DNA from 2 places in the Bacillus sp. JJ722 genome. Region 2 is predicted to be linked to the other one. Evidence: a T-box and tRNA genes for the amino acid it is inferred to sense, from the RefSeq annotation. Region 2 holds a T-box; the other holds one or more tRNA genes.
The links. A T-box is a leader RNA that pairs with one kind of tRNA and senses whether it is charged. The one in region 2 lies ahead of V7014_RS19540 (valine--tRNA ligase), so its partner is inferred to be a tRNA-Val.
Positions count from the first base shown of each region.

Region 1: it encodes a tRNA-Val, which carries the amino acid that the T-box ahead of V7014_RS19540 (valine--tRNA ligase) is inferred to sense. The anticodon was not compared.

Region 1 is NZ_JBALMO010000140.1:14,196-28,531, reverse strand. Features, by position in the region: gene V7014_RS16985 (M20 family metallopeptidase) at 256-1,398, opposite strand; gene V7014_RS16980 (YfcC family protein) at 1,757-3,220, shown strand; gene V7014_RS16975 (sigma-54 interaction domain-containing protein) at 3,339-5,405, shown strand; tRNA gene V7014_RS16970 (tRNA-Val) at 5,630-5,701, opposite strand; gene V7014_RS16965 (CynX/NimT family MFS transporter) at 5,811-6,980, opposite strand; gene V7014_RS16960 (hypothetical protein) at 7,104-7,814, opposite strand; gene V7014_RS16955 (ABC transporter ATP-binding protein) at 7,816-8,640, opposite strand; gene V7014_RS16950 (DMT family transporter) at 8,753-9,739, shown strand; gene V7014_RS16945 (TRAP transporter permease) at 9,932-11,893, opposite strand; gene V7014_RS16940 (DUF1850 domain-containing protein) at 11,898-12,401, opposite strand; gene V7014_RS16935 (TAXI family TRAP transporter solute-binding subunit) at 12,502-13,503, opposite strand; gene V7014_RS16930 (phosphatidylglycerophosphatase A family protein) at 13,847-14,336, opposite strand, start outside.
Region 2 is NZ_JBALMO010000175.1:377-8,486, reverse strand. Features, by position in the region: partial or broken gene V7014_RS19545 (RNA-guided endonuclease TnpB family protein) at 1-65, opposite strand, end outside; gene V7014_RS19540 (valine--tRNA ligase) at 248-2,896, opposite strand; T-box leader at 2,947-3,179, opposite strand; gene ysxE (spore coat protein YsxE) at 3,819-4,868, opposite strand; gene V7014_RS19525 (LysM peptidoglycan-binding domain-containing protein) at 4,901-6,934, opposite strand; partial or broken gene V7014_RS19520 (ABC transporter ATP-binding protein) at 7,119-8,110, opposite strand, start outside.

The sequences.
Region 1 (14,336 bases), on a different contig from region 2:
GTCAACCAATATTACATTGGCTAACCTTATAATACTAGCTAGGTGTATTAGTAGCAGAGCAAAGGCTACTGATCTGTACCCTTTTTCATGCCCAAGTAACTTCAGACACGGTTAGCAATGATTTCATTTATATTCATTTGCATTAATCTCATCTGTAGCCTCAAGAATTATATCTCCAATTCCTTTATATCAACGTTTCACATCCATATTGGCGAGAACCTCAGCGTTTTAACTAGTGCTAAAGCCTTTATTTAGCTATAGTCTCAATAACAAATTAGCAAATAAAGAAGCTCGTTCAGGGAGTGCGTCAATTTGAATCTGTTCATTTTCTTCATGAATTCCTTTTCCACACGAACCTAAACCGTCAAGAGTTGGTACACCCATAGCTGCTGTAAAGTTCCCATCACTTCCTCCACCAACAGAGGCTTCTTCTAATTTTATGCCAAGTTCGGATGCAATAGATTGAGCACATTCAAACAGTTCTCTTGTTTGCTCAGTTTTCACCATTGGTGGTCGATTCAAGCCGCCGGTCACTTCTAATTTGATTCCTTTTATAATTGGTTTTAAATTTAAAATAATATTCGTCACTCGTTTTGCCTCTTCTTTTGTTGAGACACGTAAGTCCACCTGAGCTTCTGCGTATTCGGGGACCACGTTTCTCCCACTTCCTCCAGTAACCGTTCCTACATTGACAGTTGTCCCTATTTCGTAATTGGTCAATTCTTGCAGTACTATCACTTGTCTAGCTAGTTCTTCAATAGCGTTAATGCCTTCTTCATGATTATTACCAGCATGGGCAGCCCGTCCCCATATTTTTATATCGAAAAATCCTGTTCCTTTTCGAGCTGTTTTTAAAGCTCCTGATCCAGCTACAGCAGGTTCAGCCACTAATACAACATCACTTTTTTGTGCTTCTTCTTCAATGTATTTCTTAGAAGTAACTGAACCAATTTCTTCATCTGAATTACATAGAAAAACGATTTTTTTATTTAATGGAAGATTTAGTTCTTGAATGGCTTTAATTGCCCATAAAGATTGGATAATACCACCTTTCATATCTAAAATTCCAGGGCCATACAGTATATTTCCTTCCTTTCTAAGACTAAGTCTACCTTCTTTCCAAACTGTATCAAAATGCCCAATAACCAAAATTTGTGATTTACCTTCTCCGATTGTAAATTTCAGGTGATTCCCCACATTTTTTTCTTCTATTAATTCGTATCCAACGTCCAATCTCTTTTGAAAGAGCTGGCTTAAATATATTCCACACTCATCAACTAATTCTTTATTGTTTGAAGGTGATTCTTTTTTTACAAATTCAATCAAATCATCCAACATATCTTGTTTATGAACTTCGAGATAGCTAGAAATGCCTTTTTCGATTAGTAACTTACTCACAATAATTCCTCCTCTAAAACACTTCTGTGCCTTTTTTCTTTTCAAATTATGTATATGCAAGAATTACGCCACTTTTTTTCTTTATTAAATCAATTCCCTTTGTTTCAAAGTATTTTTTATAGGTTATTTTTTAAGTTATTTATACCTATAAAACAACCTATAAACGGACCATTCATTTAATATAAGCTGCATTATAGAAGTTATTCCTTTTCTCATAGAATTGGCATGCTTTTTGCATTATTAACTGTAAGTATTCATACTGCAAATCTTAGTTTCGAAGGGAAATACAAGAAGAGGAGGATAGAATTTCAAGTGTTAACATTAAATTGATATAATAAAATAAGGGGGAATTATACTTATGCAACCTACGGCTCAAAAACCGGTTCCTAAACCTATAAAGAAAGAGGACAACGAATCAAACAAAAAGTCTTGGAAAAAACGTTTTGCTATGCCCGATGCCTTTGTTATTCTATTTAGTTTATTGTTGTTAGCGGCGCTTTGTACCTATATTATTCCGGCAGGATCTTTTGACAGAGAAACAACAGATAATGGTATTACTCAAGTAATTCCAGGAAGTTATACTGCTACAAATGGAGAACCAGCTTCGATCATGGATATATTTTTAGCCATACAGAATGGATTAATTGATAGCGCAAATTTAATATTTATGGTTCTTATCATTGGGGGAACTGTAGCTGTATTTGAATATACAGGTGCAGTTAATTCTGGAATCAATGTTTTAATTGAAAGAACAAAAGAGAAAAAATATTTATTGATTACATCCATTATCGTGCTGTTTGGAGTTCTTGATATGGTAGGAATAAGCGGTAACGCGGTAATTGCCTTTATTCCAATCGGGATTATTCTTGCTAAAGCCTTAAAACTCGATGCAATAACAGGAGTGGCAATGATTTATTTGGGGCAGTATGTTGGGGTTGCTACAGGTACGTTTGATCCAATTATAACGGGTACAGCTCAGAATATAGCGGGACTTCCATTGTTTTCTGGTGCAGCTCTAAGGGGTGCAGCATTTATCGTGCTGCTTATAGTTACTGTCATATACGTATGTCTTTATGTTAAAAGAATTAGTAATGATCCTTCAAAAAGTAAAATGGGAATAGTCCCTTTCGCTGGAGAGTCAAGCGAGAAAGAAAAAGAAGATATTGGTGGGTTTACTACTCTTCACAAACTCTGTATGTTAACTTTATTTGTATATATCGGTATTTTCCTTTTTGGTGTATATAATTTGGAGTGGTCTATTAACCAGCTATCAGCAATTTTCATGATGATGGCAATTACAGTTGCGATTATTGCAAAGATTACTCCAAATAAATTTGTTTCAGTGTTTTTAGATGGGGCCAGAGGCCTTGTTTATGGGGCATTGATAATCGGTATGGCTAAAGCGATTGTTCTCGTTCTTGAAAATGGTAATATTATGGATACAATTGTCACTTACGCTTTATCTCCCTTAGAGGGTCTACCAGCAATACTCGGGGCGCAGGCTATGTATTTATTTAACCTGCTTTTTAATTTAGTTGTTACATCCGGAAGTGGACAAGCTGTTATTGTGATGCCGTTCATGGTTTCCTTAGTGGATACCTTGGAGCTTACAAGACAAACAGGAGTACTGGCATTTAAGCTTGGAGAGGGGATTACAAACATTATTACACCGGCTTCAGGCATACTCATGGCAGTATTAGCTATAGGAGGGATACCTTGGATTAAATGGGCTAAATTTGTTTGGCCATTAGTTCTTATATGGGCAACAATTGGCTCTATTTTTGTGGGCATTGCAGTTCTTATTAATTATGGACCATTTTAAGGGAACTAGTAGCAACCCAGTTCCGATACAGAACGTCCATTTCTGTTACGACAAGCTAAGGTGTTTAATAATCTGCTAAAATAAGAGATAAATGTAATCGTGTGGTAAGGAGAAGAAGATGAAAAAACCTACTATACTTCTTGTAACTAGCACTAAAACAGTATGCAAAACATTTGAAGAAAATCTTCAAATGTTTTTTGGTTCAAAAATTGACATTGATACATGTTATGAAACGTTGCCATTAAATGAAAAGGTTATCCATAAAGCTGATTTAATTTTACTGTCTAGCCCAGTGCTAGAAGAAGCTGTTAGAGAATTGAATTTAAATATTCCTCTTATGGTTGCTCGACGTTCTATTCGAATTGCAAAGTTAGAACAGCTTTTGGATTTGCCTGCTAAAACAAAAATTTTATTAGTTACTAACTCAATGAAAGTGGCTAGAGACTCTATTGATGTTCTACACGCCTTTGGATTTGGAAATTTAACGTTAATTCCATATATTCCCGGTCTTACAAGCGTCGAACAGACAAAGAATCTAGACTTAGCTATTACATTTGGACTAACTGAATTTGTGCCGAAACATATCAAAAGCACTATCAATTTAGAAAACCGACCAATTGATTTAACAACTATGCTTGATATTGCTCGTCTATTAAACCTTTCTTTAGAAAAGGCGCATTTCTATACGGCAGAATTCTTTAGAGATTTTGTGAAAATGGGAAGGAATTTATCATTAGCAATTCAAAATGAAAAACAATTAACAAAAAAATTAGAATCGATTTTAAATACAGTACATGAAGGGATTATAGGGCTAGATGAAAAAGGAATTATTACATTGATAAATGAAGATGCACATCAAATTCTTCAACTCCCTTCTATAAATTTTTTGGGAAAGCATTACAGAGAAATTCTACCTGATTTTCAGATTAATGAGACATTTTCAGAACAAAAAGAACAAATTGATAACTTATTTCAAATAAACAATCGCTCATTGTTAGTATCGAAAGTTCCCTTAATCTTGAACAAACAACTAGTAGGTCTTGTCATCACATTTCAAGATGTTACAAGGGTTCAAAGAATGGAGCAAGAAATTAGACGAAAAAGTACAGAGTTAGGTTTAACCACAAAATATTCATTTGACAATATTATTGGGGAAAGTTCTTTGATTTTATCTGCAAAACAAAAAGCAGTTCAATTGGCAAAAAGTGATTATACAGTGTTAATTACTGGAGAGAATGGTACTGGAAAAGAAGTTTTTGCTCAAGCTATACATAATAGTTCTGAAAGAAAAGATGGTCCATTTGTGGCCGTTAATTTTGCAGGACTAAGCGAAACGCTAATAGAAAGTGCATTATTTGGATATGAGGGTGGGGCATTTACAAGTGCTAAAAAAGAAGGAAAAATGGGCTTATTTGAATTAGCCCATAATGGAACTATTTTCATGGATGAAATTGGGGATGCTTCTCTAAGTCTTCAAGCATCCCTTCTACGCGTTCTTCAAGAACGTCAAGTTATGCGTGTAGGTGGCAATAAAATTATACCAATAAATGTACGAGTTATTGCAGCTACCAATCAAAACTTACATCAAATGATTCAAGAAGGTGTATTTCGTGAAGATTTATACTATCGTCTAAATGTTTTACCGTTACATATTCCATCGCTCAGAGAAAGAAAACATGATTTATTTATATTGATAGATTTCTATTTAAAGGTCAACAAGAAAAATTTACTGTTTGAATCAAATGTAAAAAAACTTTTAATGAATTATAATTGGCCAGGTAATATACGAGAACTTGAGAATTTTTTCCATTATATAATGGTCATTGTTGAAGGGAATGTAGTCACTAAAAATCACCTACCAGATCAGATTTTACAATCACAAGAGACTGTTAGCATCTCTAATAATTCATTATCAGAGATTGATGAGACACTCCTCTTCTTAAAGACGGGAAGTTTTATTGAAGATTATAAGTCGATATTACAAATACTATGGAATTGTAAAAAGAGAGGAAGGAACGTGGGAAGAGGTGTGATACAAGATATGCTCCCATATTTTTTGTCAGATTCCAAATTGCGCCATCGATTATCAATATTAAATAAAGCTAACTGCATTAAAGTCGGAATTAGAAAACAGGGAACAGAGATTACAGAAGTTGGTATAAAGATACTAAATAAATTAAACTAGTGAATTTTGCATTCAAATCGGGTTTTAGTAGAAAAACTTTTAGTTCCTAATAAGATTAAAAAAGACAGAAATAATTTTTTTCTGTCCGTTTTTTATCTTGAAATGAGCAGAAAAAAAACGCAGATGTAACATTCTACCAAAAGAGGGGGCATCCAAAATTGCCTTCTCTAAACAAAAAGCCAGAAACCCTTGATACATAAAGGTTTCTGGCTCCTGAAAATTGATGACCCGAGAGGGATTCGAACCCCCGACCCCATCCCTGTCAAGGATGTATTCTCCCACTGAACTATCGGATCTCAAACGCTAGCTTTGCACTAAAAAATAGTGGAAAGCTAGCAATATACTACTTAACTATAAAATCTTAGTGAAAAATTGTCAATATATTTCATAAATACCACTACTACTTCATCCATACTCTACTACATATTCTCTGCGCCCCGCTCTCCAACCTGCAAGCGATAAGACGATTGTGAATACTAATAAACAAATTATAACTGGTGTCCATGAATGCGTTACATCATGCAGTACACCAAATGAAAATGGTCCGATTGCGGCAATGAAGTATCCAAATGATTGTGCCATGCCTGATAGAACCATAACTTGACTTGGTGTTTTGGCACGTAAGTTAACAAATAGTAATGCTAAACAGATACTCGCTCCTTGTGCTACACCTATAACAATGGAACTTATGAATAACCATGTTAGTGACGCTGGTAAATAGAATACACCTACTAGACCAATGAAGTATACAATTCCGATTGAAACACCAAGTACTCTCTGATTTTCATATTTCTCTGCTAAATATGGTATGACTAAGATCGCTGGCAAGCTTGCTAATTGCATAACCATTACAATTGTTCCTGCCATTTCAACGGAGACTCCTCGATCTTCTAACATTGTAGGCATCCAGTTTACTAAGCTATAAAATAATAATGATTGAACACCCATAAAGATTGTCACAAACCACGCTAACGATTGTCTCAAAGGAAAGAACGGACGCTTTCCACGGTCATGGATTTGATTTTGACGATTTTTAATCGTAACAGGAATCCATATAATCAATGCAAATAGGACTAAGATTCCGCTGAATGCTAAGGCGATACGCCAATTAGTTGATGTAGCAAGCGGCGCCGTAATACCCGAACCAATTGCAGCTCCAAATGAAAGAACCGCTGAGTAGATACCGACAAATAAGGATGCTTTTTTCGGAAAGCTCTCTTTAACAAAACTAGGAACTAATACATTTCCTGTTGCAATACCGACACCAATCAATATGGTTCCAAGCAGCAACAATCCAATACCACCAACTGAACGTAAACTAATGCCGATAATTAATATAATAAGTGCAATAAGAATCGCTTTACTGTTTCCCATTTTTGCTCCTAATGCTGGTGCACCTAATGACATAAAGCCAAAAGCGATTAATGGAAGCATCGTCAAGAAGCCAATAAGACTTGCTGAAATACCTAAATCATCTTGAATGAAACTTGTAATCGGGCCTACCCCTGTTAATGCAGGACGTAAATTAAATGCAACAAGCACCATCCCCATAAAAAACAACGTACTTTTCTTCATTATTTCACCCCTAAAAAACAAAAAGCAGCCAGTACCCTTCAAAGCACTGACTGCTATTCATAAATTTCTATTAAGTTATTTGTAGTATACGAAAATAGCCAACAAAATACAAAGTTAATGCACTTATACTTTTTCCTTTCTCATAAACATCTTGATCACAACAACACCAGCGATTAATATGTAAAACATCGCCATGCTGAATGATGCGAGAAAACCTGCTGGTAATCCAGTAGTACCACCAAATTTTAAAGGTTCATAAAAGAAGCGCAAAGGTGGTAGAATCAATAACAACCAAGAGAAGCCTGTTGGAAGCAATTCGGAAATTTGTGAATGTGCTAATGATGCCGTAACTGTTAGCGCACTCAACAGCCAAACATACTTTGTTCTTGTTATATTTGTTCCGCCAAAGAAGCTTCCAGTGATAATGCCAAGAAGTCCTAATCCTACGTGACAATAGATGGATAAAAAATGATAGATTGGCGTAATTTCTGTATGAAAACTGTTAGTAACAAGCGGATAGAAATGAGCGATGAGTACTAAAGGAAGCATCATTACAATACAAGCAATCCATTTTCCAAATAGGAAGTGATCTTTTTGCTTTAAATGAACAAGCAATATATGTTTCTCTGCTTCTTCTTCTAAGCGAAATATATTCATTGATATCCATGTTAAAATGACATACAATACAACAGCTGAATTTGCATAGCTATTTAAGACATCCGCCGTACTATAGGCATATAAAATGCCAATCCAGCAAATATATAGCACCACTGGCGGGATAAAAACAAGCGAACGAATATAATTTTTCAATTGATACATAACGAATGATTTCATCTTATATCTTCTCTTTCACTTCAATTATTGAACAATCATTTTCTAGTAAATAAAGTAAGCAAGAATCACTCTCTCTTGCCGCTACAATCATTTCTACCGTATTTTCTGTCTCACTATTTATTTTTCCATACATTTTTAATTCTTCTCGATCTAATTGCTTCGAGATTCTAACTGTAATACTTTTCATTTTTGTTCTTTCAGTTATAGCCTCATGTCTTATTATTTTGCCATTTTCTAAGACAAGCACTTCCTCTGCTAATAAATCAACAGTTTCCTGTTCATGCGCGGTAAAAATCAACGCAAAATCGCGATCAATCTGTTGAATCATATCAAGAAAGATTTTCTTCGACTCATCATCAAGACCCGTTAATGGCTCATCCAATAAGAGAATATCGCAATCCGTAAGAATAGCTTGAATAAGTCCCGCTTTTTGCTTCGTTCCTTTGGAACAATGCTTTAGAAGAGCGTCCTTATATGGTTGTAGCTGAAATAGCTCTATGTAATAATCGATTTTTTTCTGAACAACTTGTTCCTCTGCTCCACCAATTGTCCCCATATGTAACAAAAATTCACGTAATTTAAAGCGAATATTATCCGGGAAATGCTCAGGAACATAGCCGATTTTCTTACCATATGTATTGATTTCTCCTGATGATGGCACATATATATTAGCGATCAGTTTTAAAAGGCTACTTTTTCCCGATCCGTTATGGCCAAGAATAGCCAGCTTTGTATTTTGATGGATTTCAAAACTTAAATCATGTAAAATAGGAACATTATCAAACTTCTTCGTGACATGACTAGCTTGAACAGCGTACTCTTTCATGATTAACAACCTCGACTTTTTTGTATATAGAAAGTATTTTATCAATATCTCATTTATTCTGAAAGACATAAATAGAACTTCATACCATTATATTTTCCTAGAGGTGATCAATTTGCGACCAATTATACTTGGAGCATGCTCGGCCTTCTTCTTTGCCTTCACATTTATTATTAATCGAGCGATGGAATTAGATGGAGGAAGTTGGCTTTGGAGTGCTTCACTACGCTATTACTTTATGGTCATCTTTCTACTTATTATTGTAGGAGCTAGAAAAAATCTACATACTTTGTTCATTGAAATGAAGAAGGCACCCATCCCATGGCTGATTTGGAGTTTTGTTGGCTTTGGATTATTTTACGCTCCATTAACCTATGCCTCGTCATTTGCACCTGGGTGGCTAATAGCTGGAACATGGCAAATTACCATTATTTCTGGTTCACTGCTTGCACCACTTTTTATGGAGAAAGTGCAGTTTATTAACGGTGAAACCATTGTAAAAAGAGGTTCAATTCCTTGGAGAGGATTAGGATTTTCCTCACTCATTCTCTTTGGGGTCATCGTCATGCAATTTGAGCATGCTTCTACAATGTCAGTTCAAGCCATTATTCTCTGCAGTGTTTCCATGATCGTTGCGTCATTTGCTTATCCGCTTGGAAACAGGAAAATGATGAACGTTTGCGGTGATCGATTAGATGCCTATCAACGCACCCTTGGTATGACCATTGCAAGTCTACCTTTATGGATTGTTCTATCCGTTATCGGTATGTTTACTGTTGGAGCACCTAGTTCCAGCCAAGTTGTTCAATCTGGATTAGTTGCCCTTTTTTCTGGAGTGGCAGCAACAGTATTATTCTTTGCTGCTACAAATTTAGTAAAGAATGACATGGAAAAGCTAGGAGCTGTGGAAGCGACACAGTCTTTAGAAGTATTATTTGCCGTTGCTGGTGAAATTATCTTTCTCGCAAGCCCAATTCCTTCCATAACTTCATGGATTGGCATGGCACTTGTTATGGTCGGTATGGCCTTGCATAGTTATATGAGTCACCGAACCGCAAAGCCCGTCTTTCCAGCTAGGCGATCAGCTAGACTCAATGATTAAGAATGGATTTACTTCGCAGTAGCGTTTCGCTACTGCTTTTTCATCTTTCGCTCATATATCTGATTCTCTGCTCATATATCTAATTCTCTGCTCATATTTCTGATCCACTGCTAACATTTTTCACTCTCCCCTCCTAAACCCACAAACAAAAAACCACCCAAGAATAATTTTCTCGAATGGTATAAATCATCATTACCCTTTCATCAAAGCTCCTGATACTCGGTCGCCTTTTCTCACAATCTGCAATAGGATTAAAACGCCAAACATGATCAAACCAACTATATCCGATATACCTTCTGGATAAATTAACAGTAAACCTGATATAACGGCGAGAATTCTTTCATACCATAGTACTTTTCTGAACCAAAAACCGACCATGCCTGCTCCGATAGCAATCATACCGCAAAAAGCTGTGAATACAACCCACAATGTAGATGGAATGGTTGTATCGATCATTAGCAATTCTGGAGATAGAACAAAAACATATGGGATTATAAACGCCGCAATGGCCAATTTTGAAGAAATGACACCCGTTCGAATCGGTTCTCCTCCTGATACCCCGGCAGCGGCAAAGGCGGCAAGCGCAACAGGCGGAGTAATGTCTGCAATAATGCCAAAGTAGAAAACGAAAAGGTGAGCAGATAAATCAGGTACATTCATTAGTATTAAAGCTGGTGCAGCAATTGTAGATGTAATAACATAGTTTGCCGTTGTCGGTGACCCCATACCTAAAATTAAACTTGCTACCATCGTGAAGAACAGCGTTAACAACAGTTTCATATCTCCATTAGATACAAGTGCATCCGCAATGGAGACAAGACTATTTGCCATCTTCAAACCTAAACCTGTTTTCGTAACAACTCCAACAATAATCCCTGCTGCAGCAGTCGCTACCGCTACCGCTAAAGCAGTACGAGCACCATCGACTAACGCATCAATTATGTCTCTTATTCCCATCCTTGTTTCTTTGCGAACACAACTCACTACAATGGTTATCACAATGGATATTAATGCGGCACGCATAACCGACATGTTGCTCATCAACAATACAATGATTGCAACGATAGGAAATAATAAATAAATCTTAGATAGAACTTCTTTTTTCGTTGGAATATCTTCTTCTCTTAATCCTTGTAAGCCCAGACGCTTAGCTTCAAAATGAGTCATAATCCAGATTCCTGCGAAGTACAATACTGCAGGAATTGCAGCTGCTTTTGCAATATCCCAATAAGTAATGCCATTACCAATGAACTCTACCATTAAGAAAGCTGCAGCGCCCATGATTGGTGGCATTAACTGACCACCTGTAGAAGAAGCTGCCTCAACTGCTCCAGCGAAATTCCTGTCATATCCTAGTCGTTTCATCATTGGAATTGTAAACGCACCAGATGTTACTACATTTGCTACTGAGCTTCCGCTGATTGTACCTTGCAATGCACTAGAGAAAATCGCAACCTTGGCAGGACCACCAATTCGTTTTCCAGCAATGACAGCAGCTAAGTCATTGAAATAATCTCCGACACCTGTTTTTACTAGAAAAGCACCGAATAGTAGGAACAGAAAAATAAAAGTGGATGATACACCGAGTGGAGTACCTAATATTCCTTCAGTCGTAAAGAACATCGTTTGCACAAAGCGTTCTAACGATAATCCACGATGTGCGATAAAGTCAGGCATATAGGGCCCATATAAAGCGTAAACAATAAACAAAGACGCTATTACTGTGATAGGTAGTCCAACTGTACGACGGGTTGCCTCTAACACTAGTAAAATCGCTATAATGCCGACATAATAATCGAGCTGAGTAACTGTGCCAGGTCGCATCACCAATTCTTCCATCATAATCGGCCAATACGTCCCTACTACAATACCTAATAAAGAAAGAATATAGTCATACCAAGCGATTGTACCTTTGTATAAATTCTTTTTACGAGCTGGAAATAAGAGAAAAACGAGCGCTAATGCAAACCCTAAATGGATGGAGCGCTGCAATTGTGCCATAAGTGGTTTATCTATAGCTGTGTATAATTGAAATAGAGAAAAAGCAAGTAAACCAAAGAAGGTCACCCAGCCCATTGTCCCTTTTAACCTTCTCATAGCAGCCTCAGGATCATATTTCTCAATCAATTCTTGTTGTTGCTCTTGCGTTAACATTGTATCAGTCAAACATCCTCACCCCTTTCCAACTCTCCAAAAGTGATATCTTCTTCACTTCAATTCTTATTACACTTCCTGGCTCTGTAAATTTAGACATGGCAATAGTTTTGTCTCCGATTATGAATGAATGATTTGCTACTACTCGTCCAACTCGTAAAGTAATAGTTGGAAATTCTCGATTCATATTTCTAATAAAATACTTCCCATCCTCTTCAATAAATTTTTCCTGCTCTTCTGCTTGTGAAGGCATTCCCACAGCAAAATCTTCATACATCAATTCGATTTGCCTAATTTCATTATTCGCTGTTCTTTCATATATCTCTACGACAGGAGATAGATGAATAGAATGTAAGTATTGGATTTTGAACGTTTGGTTTTCTTTAAGAAGTGCATAAGCGAGCACGTCATCGGTATGTTCCTTATAAACAACAATTGCAGGTAAAAACGGTATAAAACCAATAATAATCAGAAGGAGAATAGCAATTACGAGGATTTTTTTCACCATAAGTTTCGTCCTTTTCTACAAAGAAAGCTGACTTAAAGTTTGGTCATATCCCAATGGGTTCATGCCTATCTTTAGAGTCAGCTAATATATCATATGCTGGTTATTGAGCTTTTACGCCTTTTTCATCAAAATATTTTTGTGCACCAGGGTGAACATCAATACCAACACCATTTAAGGCATTTTCTACTTTTATTAATTTTCCTTTCGCATGTGTTACTTGATCTAGATTCTCATAGATTGATTTTGTAATATCATAAACTAACTTCTCATCTAAATCAGCATGCGCAACAAGCATTGCTTGAACAGCAACTGTTTTTACATCTTCTTTAATTTTATACGTTTTAGCAGGAACAACATCTTCTGCATAATAAGGATATTTCTCTATTAACACTTTTATTTTATCCTCCGCTAATGGAACGATGACTACATCTGATGTAGCTGCTAAGCTTTCTACGGCACCAGTAGGTGTACCAGCCGTAATAAAGGCTGCATCAATTGTTCCATCTTGAATGCCACCTGTCGATTCATCGAATGATAGGTTTTGTGCTTTAATATCTTTCATTGTTAATCCGTGCACTTCGAGAATTTGTTCAGCATTTGCGTATGTTCCAGATCCTGGTGCTCCGACTGAAACAGATTTGCCTTTTAAATCTGCAATCGATTTAATTCCTGATTTGGCTGTGGTAACGATTTGTACTGTTTCTGGATATAGTGATGCGATGGCTTTAATATTGGAAATCGGTTCATCTTTAAACATCAACTTACCTTCTGTTGCGTATGAAGCAATATCAGTTTGTGTAAATGCAAGGTCAGCATCACCAGCTTTAATTGCCTCCATGTTTTCTGCAGATGCTCCTGATGATTGGGCTGTTGTTTCAGCATTCGTATTAGCTGAAATGATTTCAGCAAACGATCCACCCAATGGATAGTACGTGCCACCTGTTCCTCCTGTTACTAGATTCAGAAACTGTTTTTTCTCTTCTTTAGCATCTTTATTTTCTTTGTCTCCATCAGCCTTTTCTTTATCTCCGCTACAAGCAACCAACAAAAAAGACATGATCAATACTAACACCGTCATTAAGTAGGTACTTCTTCGTTTCATTATTGAACCCCCTTATTAATATTCCATCTACATAATCTTATGGATTGTCCTATAAAAATATGAAACTTTTAGGATATAATTTAATAGAAGCTTTCTAAGCTATCATTTTAAAAGTAGCAAAAGCTAATGAAATAAAGTGAAATTTTAATCGGTGAGGGTTTTCGTCCATCCCCCACCGATTATTAGTTAAACCAATCGGATTCTTACTCGCTCAATCTCCCACTTAAACTTCTTCGCTTTTACTTTCGTGTTGAAGTGAGAGTCTTAGCACCAGTCTGAACGGGATAAAAGGATTACAAAAAAGAGATTGTTTCTCCTGAAACAATCTCTTCTAACATCAGCCTTATCCAATTAACTCTTCTTCACTACGTAATGCTATATCTTGATCTAGTAGTGATTCTTCTTCATCACGAAGACGGTGTGCTAGTCGTGCAGCAGCATTAGCAGCAATGCTAGCAACCATATCATCTAAGAATGTATGAACCCTACCACTTTTTTTCGTATCCAAGTCTCGAATAATGCCAATTTTATTTTTATCTAAATGACCAAAAGTCGTAACAGCAATACTTCCATAACCAAGTACAGCCCCAAAAGCAATGGTTTCATCAACACCAAATAAGCCTTCATCACTTGCGATAATACTTTGTAATGGTTCTGATAGTTTACCTTGCTCGGCTAGCTTGTCCAATTCAACTCCGACAAGTAAAGCATGGTGAATTTCTCGTTTTAATAATACCTTTTCAACGCTTTCTATACAGGTAGCCAGCGTTAATTCTGGATTATATACATATTGCATCTCATATACAATTTCAGCAATAGCTTCAATTGTAACA
Region 2 (8,110 bases):
GCAATTAGGATGTCTTGTTTTTTGTTTGGATAGATCCGAAACTTATATGCTTTGTTGACTAGCATTGACTTTCACCTCACTTCAAGCCTTGATCTTCAATCCATCTCCCACCTATTGTTGGGCTACGCCCTTCACACGATTGAGGAAGGAGTCTTCTGTCGGAAATCGATAAAATGGATAAAAAAAGCATTCAATTTAACTGTTCTCACAGACAATTGAATGCTTTTTCGAATGGAATTTAGTTTAATTAAATATTTTGTAACTCTTGAATACGACGGATTACCGCATCACGTTTTTCACTATAATCTTTTTCTTTTGCACGTTCTTCTTCAATTACCTTCTCAGGTGCTTTTTTAACAAAGCCTTCATTGCTTAGTTTCTTCTGAACGCGGTCAACTTCTTTAGTTAACTTATCAAGCTCTTTCTCAAGACGCTTCACTTCTTCTTCTACATTAATTAATCCAAGAAGTGGAAGAATTACTTCTACACCTGTTTCAACAGCTGTCACTGCTTGACTTGGCTCTTCCACGTCTGTACCAATTGTTAATACTTCAGGGTTACAGAAGCGTTCGATATATCCGCTGTTATCTTTTAAGCTTTGAGCAATTGTTTCGTCTTTCGCTTTTAAGATTAAGTTGATTTTCTTGCTTAGTGGTGTATTTACTTCCGCACGGATATTACGTACAGAACGAATAATTTCCACTAATAGCTTCATATCTTCAGCTGCTTCGTTATCAGTTAGATCTTCGTTCACTGTTGGCCATGCAGCAGTAACAATTGTTTCCCCTTTATGAGGTAAGTTTTGCCAGATTTCTTCCGTAATGAATGGCATGAATGGATGTAATAATCTCATTGTGTTATCTAATACGTAAGCAAGAATAGAACGAGTTGTTTTCTTCGCTTCTTCATCTTCACCGTATAATGGAAGTTTTGCCATTTCAATATACCAGTCACAGAAATCATCCCAGATGAAGTTGTAAAGTACACGACCTACTTCACCAAACTCATATTTATCCGCTAAACGTGTAACAGTTTCAATTGTTTCATTCAAGCGCGTAAGGATCCATTTATCTGCAACTGATTTTTTACCAGTTAAGTCGATTTCTTCATATGTCATGCCATCCATGTTCATTAACGCGAAACGAGAAGCATTCCAAATCTTATTCGCGAAGTTCCAGATTGACTCTACCTTCTCAATGGAGAATCGTAAATCTTGACCTGGTGAGCTTCCTGTTGATAAGAAGTAACGTAATGAGTCACAGCCATACTTGTCGATAACATCCATTGGATCAACACCGTTACCTAGTGATTTACTCATTTTACGTCCTTCACTATCACGAACTAGACCGTGAATTAATACATCTTCGAATGGACGAGTTCCTGTGAATTCGATTCCTTGGAAAATCATACGTGATACCCAGAAGAAGATAATATCATATCCTGTTACTAGAGCAGCCGATGGATAGTAACGCTTAAAGTCAGCTTTTTCAGCATCAGGCCAGCCCATTGTAGAGAACGGCCATAGTGCTGAAGAGAACCAAGTATCAAGAACATCATTATCTTGTGTCCAATGCTCAGTGTCAGCAGGTGCTTCTGTTCCTACGTATACTTCGCCTGTTTCATTATGGTACCAAGCAGGAATTCGGTGTCCCCACCATAATTGACGAGAAATACACCAATCGCGAATGTTTTCCATCCAACGTAAATATGTTTTCTCGAAACGTTCAGGTACAAAGTTAACTTTCTCTTCTTCTTTTTGTTGAAGGGCAATTGCTTCATCAGCAAGTGGTTGCATTTTAACAAACCATTGTGTTGAAAGATATGGTTCAACTACTGCACCGCTACGCTCAGAGTGACCTACAGAGTGCATATGCTCTTCGATTTTAATAAGAACACCTTGTTCTTGTAAGTCTTTCACGATTTGCTTACGACATTCAAAGCGATCCATTCCTTCATATTTACCAGCTTTCGCATTCATAGTACCGTCTTCATTCATTACAAGAATGCGTTCTAAGTTATGACGGTTACCTACCTCAAAGTCGTTCGGGTCATGCGCTGGAGTCATTTTAACTACACCAGTACCGAATTCTTTATCTACATAGTCATCAGCAACGATTGGAATTTCACGACCTACGATTGGTAATATTACTTTTTTACCGACTAAGTGTTGGTAGCGCTCGTCTTCTGGGTGTACAGCAACACCAGAGTCTCCAAGCATTGTTTCAGGACGAGTAGTCGCAACTTCCACATATCCAGAACCATCTGCTAAAGGATACTTCATGTGATAGAAAGCACCTTGGACATCTTTGTAAATTACTTCGATATCAGAAAGCGCTGTTTTCGTAGAAGGATCCCAGTTGATGATATACTCACCGCGATAGATTAAACCTTTATTATATAAAGAAACGAATACTTGATTTACAGCTTTTGATAAACCTTCATCAAGTGTGAAACGCTCACGAGAATAGTCTAAGCCAAGACCCATTTTCGCCCATTGCTCACGGATATGACCAGCATATTCTTCTTTCCATTTCCATGTTTCTTCAACGAATTTCTCACGACCAAGGTCATAACGGCTTACACCTTCATTACGTAGCTTTTCCTCAACCTTTGCTTGAGTAGCAATACCCGCATGGTCCATACCTGGCAGCCAAAGAACATCGTATCCTTGCATTCTTTTCATACGAGTTAAAATATCTTGTAATGTTGTATCCCAAGCGTGACCTAAGTGAAGTTTACCTGTAACGTTTGGCGGTGGAATTACAATAGTATAAGGTTCTTTCTTCTCATCGCTTTCTGCCTCAAAAAAGCCACCTTTAACCCACCAGTCGTAACGACCTTTTTCAATCGTCTGTGGATCATACTTAGTCGGCATTGATGTTTGATTGTTATCCATTATGTTTTCCTCCTAGTCATTCATTTGAACATAAAAAAACTCTCTTCCTAAAAAAGGACGAAGAGAGTTGATTCGCGGTACCACCTTTATTCCAATTAACTATATGTACAATTAATTGGCGCTTAAGAATTATAACGGCTCTTCACCGGCTTTTACTACTACTATTTCATAAAAGCAGCTCCTGGGCTACTTCTGTTTGCTCTTACTTAAAAAACCTCTCAGCTACTGGTTTCTCTCTCTTAAAGCAGAATTCAAACATACTATTCCCATTCTTTGCTATTGCTATTATTTAATTACTACTATAGTACAGAAAAAGTTGTTCTTTCGTCAATAATTCTTGCCGTTTTTCTATATTTTATACAGTTATTTCGTTTCCGTTCTAATCTAATCACACATTTTAGACATTCCCATAGAATGATAAGAAAAGCGGAAACGTATCATGTTTCCTTCTCAGTCAGAGAGCTTCATTCTATACGGAGTTAAACAGGCTTAAGAGATCCCTGTTTAGCAGATGTAAGGTTAAATACCAAGCAAAGGGATAGCCCTTTGTAATGATATTTTATTGAGGAGAGAGTTGAATACCTATGAAAAGAAAATACGGCCCTTACAACATGCCTCCTTGGCTTCGAAATTTACGAAATCTATGTGGTCAATTTATTATCCCGATCTGTGTTTTCCAAGCAATTCGTACTTTTTTCTTCCCTACCACCTTTGATGTATTATTATTAGTTCTGTTAATATGTGCGGCTCTTAGTATACGCTATAATGTATTTTAAATGTTCGAATAGAAGATACCGCTTGCCTATATACGGTCAAGCGGTATGATACATATTGCTTCACCTTCAAAAGCAACGAAATTTCATCCTGTATATTTTAGATTCACAAAAATGAAAAATGCCTGAAAAGAATCCTTTCAGACACTTTATTGCTGTTCATTCTCAGCAGCTTGCTTTGCTGCTCTTTTTTGCCCTTCAATTTCCTCGATTTTCATAACTAAGTATTCAACGTTTTTCAACTGCCAGTAATTCTTTTGCAATTCTTTCACGTATTGCAATTCAGTCTTAGCATCGTTTTTCCGAGAATGATATGCTTCAATTGTTTCAATAAATTGAATAGGGTATGCCAGATAACTAGTAAATAGCATCATTTCATCATCCTGCAAAGGAAAATATTTATTATAGTGATACAGCCAATCTACGCATTCATCACATCGAATCGGAAATGTGTTACAGTACCTTACAAAAAAAGGTAGCAAATCAAAATGTTGTGGTAACGGCTTGGCATTTTCAAAATTAATAAAATAGCCAGCACCTCGATCATTCAGTAAGAAATGTTTAATACTGACTTTTCCATGAATCACAACCGTTCTGACTTTTTCATCATCCTTTGTTTTTTCATACCACTCTTCAAGTTTCCGAATAGAAAAAGAAAGAGCTTGAGACGCGTCATAATAGCAAGAACAAAACATTAATTCTAAAGGAGACATATACCAATTCTGCTCACATTGGCCGATATATTCTTCCAAAAATCGTTGCTGTTTCTTCCACATATCCAGTGTTTTCTGAAAATGATTTTCACGTTCTTCTTTTTCAATTGGAAGACCTTTCACAGTAAGAGCGTGTATTCGAGCTAGCTCACGAAACATTTGCTTATGTTTCTCGTTACGCTCTCCACTTTCATCATTCGCAAGCCACGGCATTAAATAATAAAGGCGATTGTTGTATAAAACTCCATAGCGACCGTCGCTGGTTGTATAAATAGGTACAACACGGTTGTATCCTCTTTGATACAACCGTTGTACATGCCTAATAAAATCCATACTATGTTTCGGAGCAATGCTTTTCAAAGCATACACTCCTTGATCTGTATATACTTTATGAATGCGCCCGAACGTTTCCGAATATTGGACTTGAAGCATATAATGCTTGCTTATTTCTTCAACCTCTCTTGAAATATATTCGCTTCTCTCCACCTGTATTCACTCACTTTCGCAGGCGTCATTTCCTATTTATGAATGGCCTTATGGGGGATATATAACACCTTCCCTCCCTGAACATCACTCTCATCATCTAAATTATTGTAGGCAATAATATCCTGCTTACTGACTTCATAACGACTCGCCAAATCCGATAAACTTTCACCACTTTGAACAATGCAAACTTTCAACCTTGTCTGTGTTTGCGTTTCTTTCTTCGCGAAGAAATCTGTTAAGCTAACTGATAACTTACCTGTTTCGGACTTTGGTCTTGCCACTTCCTGATCTTCCTCTTTATAAATGCGTCGCTTCTTTATATTTAGTTGAGTACTTTCTTCAACATCTATTTCTTCAATTTGTACTTCTTGCACAGGCGTTTGAACATCCCGCCCTTGTCTATTTAAAATTTCATGAATATCTGTATTTCCATCATCTAATTCCTCTTCTTCTGTGGGAACATAGTCTTCATTTCTCATGCTGCTTACTAGTTCCTCTTCCTCTAAGCCAATATTTAACGTTTGGTATGAACTTTCCTCAAAATCATTATGGATAGGCATATCTATATCTCCACTGACATTTGTTACCGGATCCCTTGGATAACTAGGAATTTCTGGAGGTGTAAAAATCGGCATCGGAATTGTAAAACTAGATTGAAAATGTAAAGGCAGGTTTTCAACTTGTAAGTGATGATTTCTTATTTTAGGATCTTGGTGCTGCGATGATTCTTCTTTCGGTACGGCATAGGCAGACGCCCCAAATGATTCTTGCGAATTTTCTGTTTCAAGTTGATTTTCTACTTCTTCATTTCGATTCATATGTGATGTAACAACTTGACTTTCAATATAACTTTCTTTTTGCAAAGATTCAGATTTCCTATCGCCATAAAGATTAGTGTAGAATGAATCATTTTCTGCAGAGCTCTCATCATGTGTTATTTGAGAATCTTCATCGTCTTTACGTCCAAACGGGATCGATAATGATTCCGTCTCTATCGGATTTGTTTGCGATTCTACTTCACTGTTTCTTTCAAGCGATACTAATGATTCGGTATCTATATAGCTTTCCATCTCTGTTTGCGATTCTTGTTCCTCATTTCTTTCTAACGATACTAATGATTCAGCATCCATATAGCTTTCCAATTGAATTTGTGATTCTGTTTCACTTTTGTCAAACTGTGCAAAAGATTCAGTATGAGTGTTGTTTTGCATCTTCATCATTGACTCTATTTCACTGTAACGCGCATGTGGTTCAATCAACGATTCATTGTCCACATAACTCTCCATCTGCATTGTTGACTCTATTTCACTATTACGTACATGTGATTCTTTCAACGATTCATTGCTCAAATAACTCTCCGTTTGCATCATTGATTCTATTTCACTATAGCGTCCATATGTGGTTAATGATTCAGCCTCTATATAGCTTTCTTCCTGTATTGATTCCTGATTATAGTTACTATCCTTTTGGAAAGTGTAAGATTCATCATATCTTTCAGGTCTATGAACATAATTACTCTCACTTTGAATGTAAGTAACAGATTCTTCAAGAGGGATCTCATAGTATACATCATCACGCTCCTCAGCAGGTGTAAATTCGTTAGATGTATATTGCACCTGTTCTCCATCATAAATGCCCGTTATTATTAATTCAGCCATTAGCTTAATACAACTATTTTCCGGCATATTATAATCAAAAGAAGAAATATCCACTTCTATAGCATTTCGATTTACAATTCGATTAGTTGGAATACTTATATCAACTGGAAATGCATGATGAAATAAATAAGTACCATCATCTTCTCGGCGCATTACATTTTGAATATATCTTTGATGCATTAATTGATTATAGTTACTTCCACTTTCCCACTCAAAGTTTTCATTTACCCCTTGATATTCCCCTGTCACTAATAGTGATCCTTCGATAACTACATATTGGTTCCTTTCTGAAATTGATACGTTCGGCTCTATGGAAAGGGAGAACAATTCACTAACTTCCTGCCCCTTTTGAAACCAAATAGATTCTTCTAAAGAAAATCGTAAACACGATTGATCCTGATTCGTCAAAACCGCTCCTCCTCTCAATCACTTAAAAAGACTGCGACTATCATTAGTAAACCTATGAGATGAAAGGATTTTTTAGTACAGAAAGTTAAGAAAAACAGTCTCTGATCTTTTGATTAAAAGCTTCAGTCAAAAAGGCACTTCATCTCTGAAAATGAAGTGCCTTTCATCGTATTATTGATTAGAATCAACCTACATCATCTGCAATATTACCACCAGAGAACTGACTGTTATAAAGATCAGCATAGAATCCACCTTTATTCAACAGCTCTTGATGATTACCTTGTTCAATGACTGTACCTTCTTTCATCACAAGAATTAAATCCGCATCTTTAATGGTAGAAAGTCGATGAGCAATAACAAAACTTGTTCTACCATTCATTAAGTTATTCATCGCTTTCTGGATGTGAATTTCCGTTCTTGTATCTACACTACTTGTTGCCTCATCTAATATTAGAATCGCTGGATTTGCTAAAATTGCGCGGGCAATCGTTAATAATTGTTTCTGACCTTGTGAAATATTCGTTGCGTCTTCATTTAAAATCGTGTCATATCCATCTGGCAAGGTACGAATAAAATGATCTGCATGAGCGGCTTTAGCTGCTTCATAAACTTCTTCGTCGGTAGCGTTCTCACGACCATAGGCAATATTGTCTTTTATACTACCGTTAAATAGCCAAGTTTCTTGTAGAACCATACCGAATAGTTGACGTAAATCGCTACGTGCCATTTCAGTTATATCTACACCATCAATTCGAATCGCTCCACTATTGATTTCATAGAAGCGCATCAATAAATTGATTAAAGTTGTTTTACCCGCTCCAGTTGGTCCGACAATTGCAATCATTTGACCTGGCTTTACATCAATATTCATATCTTCAATTAATGTAACCCCTTCTTTATATCCAAATGACACATGCTCAAAAACCACATGCCCTTTCGGATATGAAATCACTTTAGGATTTTCTACTTCAGGTACTTGCTCTTCTTCATCTAATAGCTCAAACACACGCTCAGCAGATGCAATTGTCGATTGAATAATATTTGCAATGTTAGCTGTTTGCATAATTGGTTGTGAAAATTGACGCGCATATTGAATGAAAGCTTGAATATCTCCAACAGAAATAGCTTTATTTGTAACTAAAATACCACCAATTACACTTATCAATACATAACCAA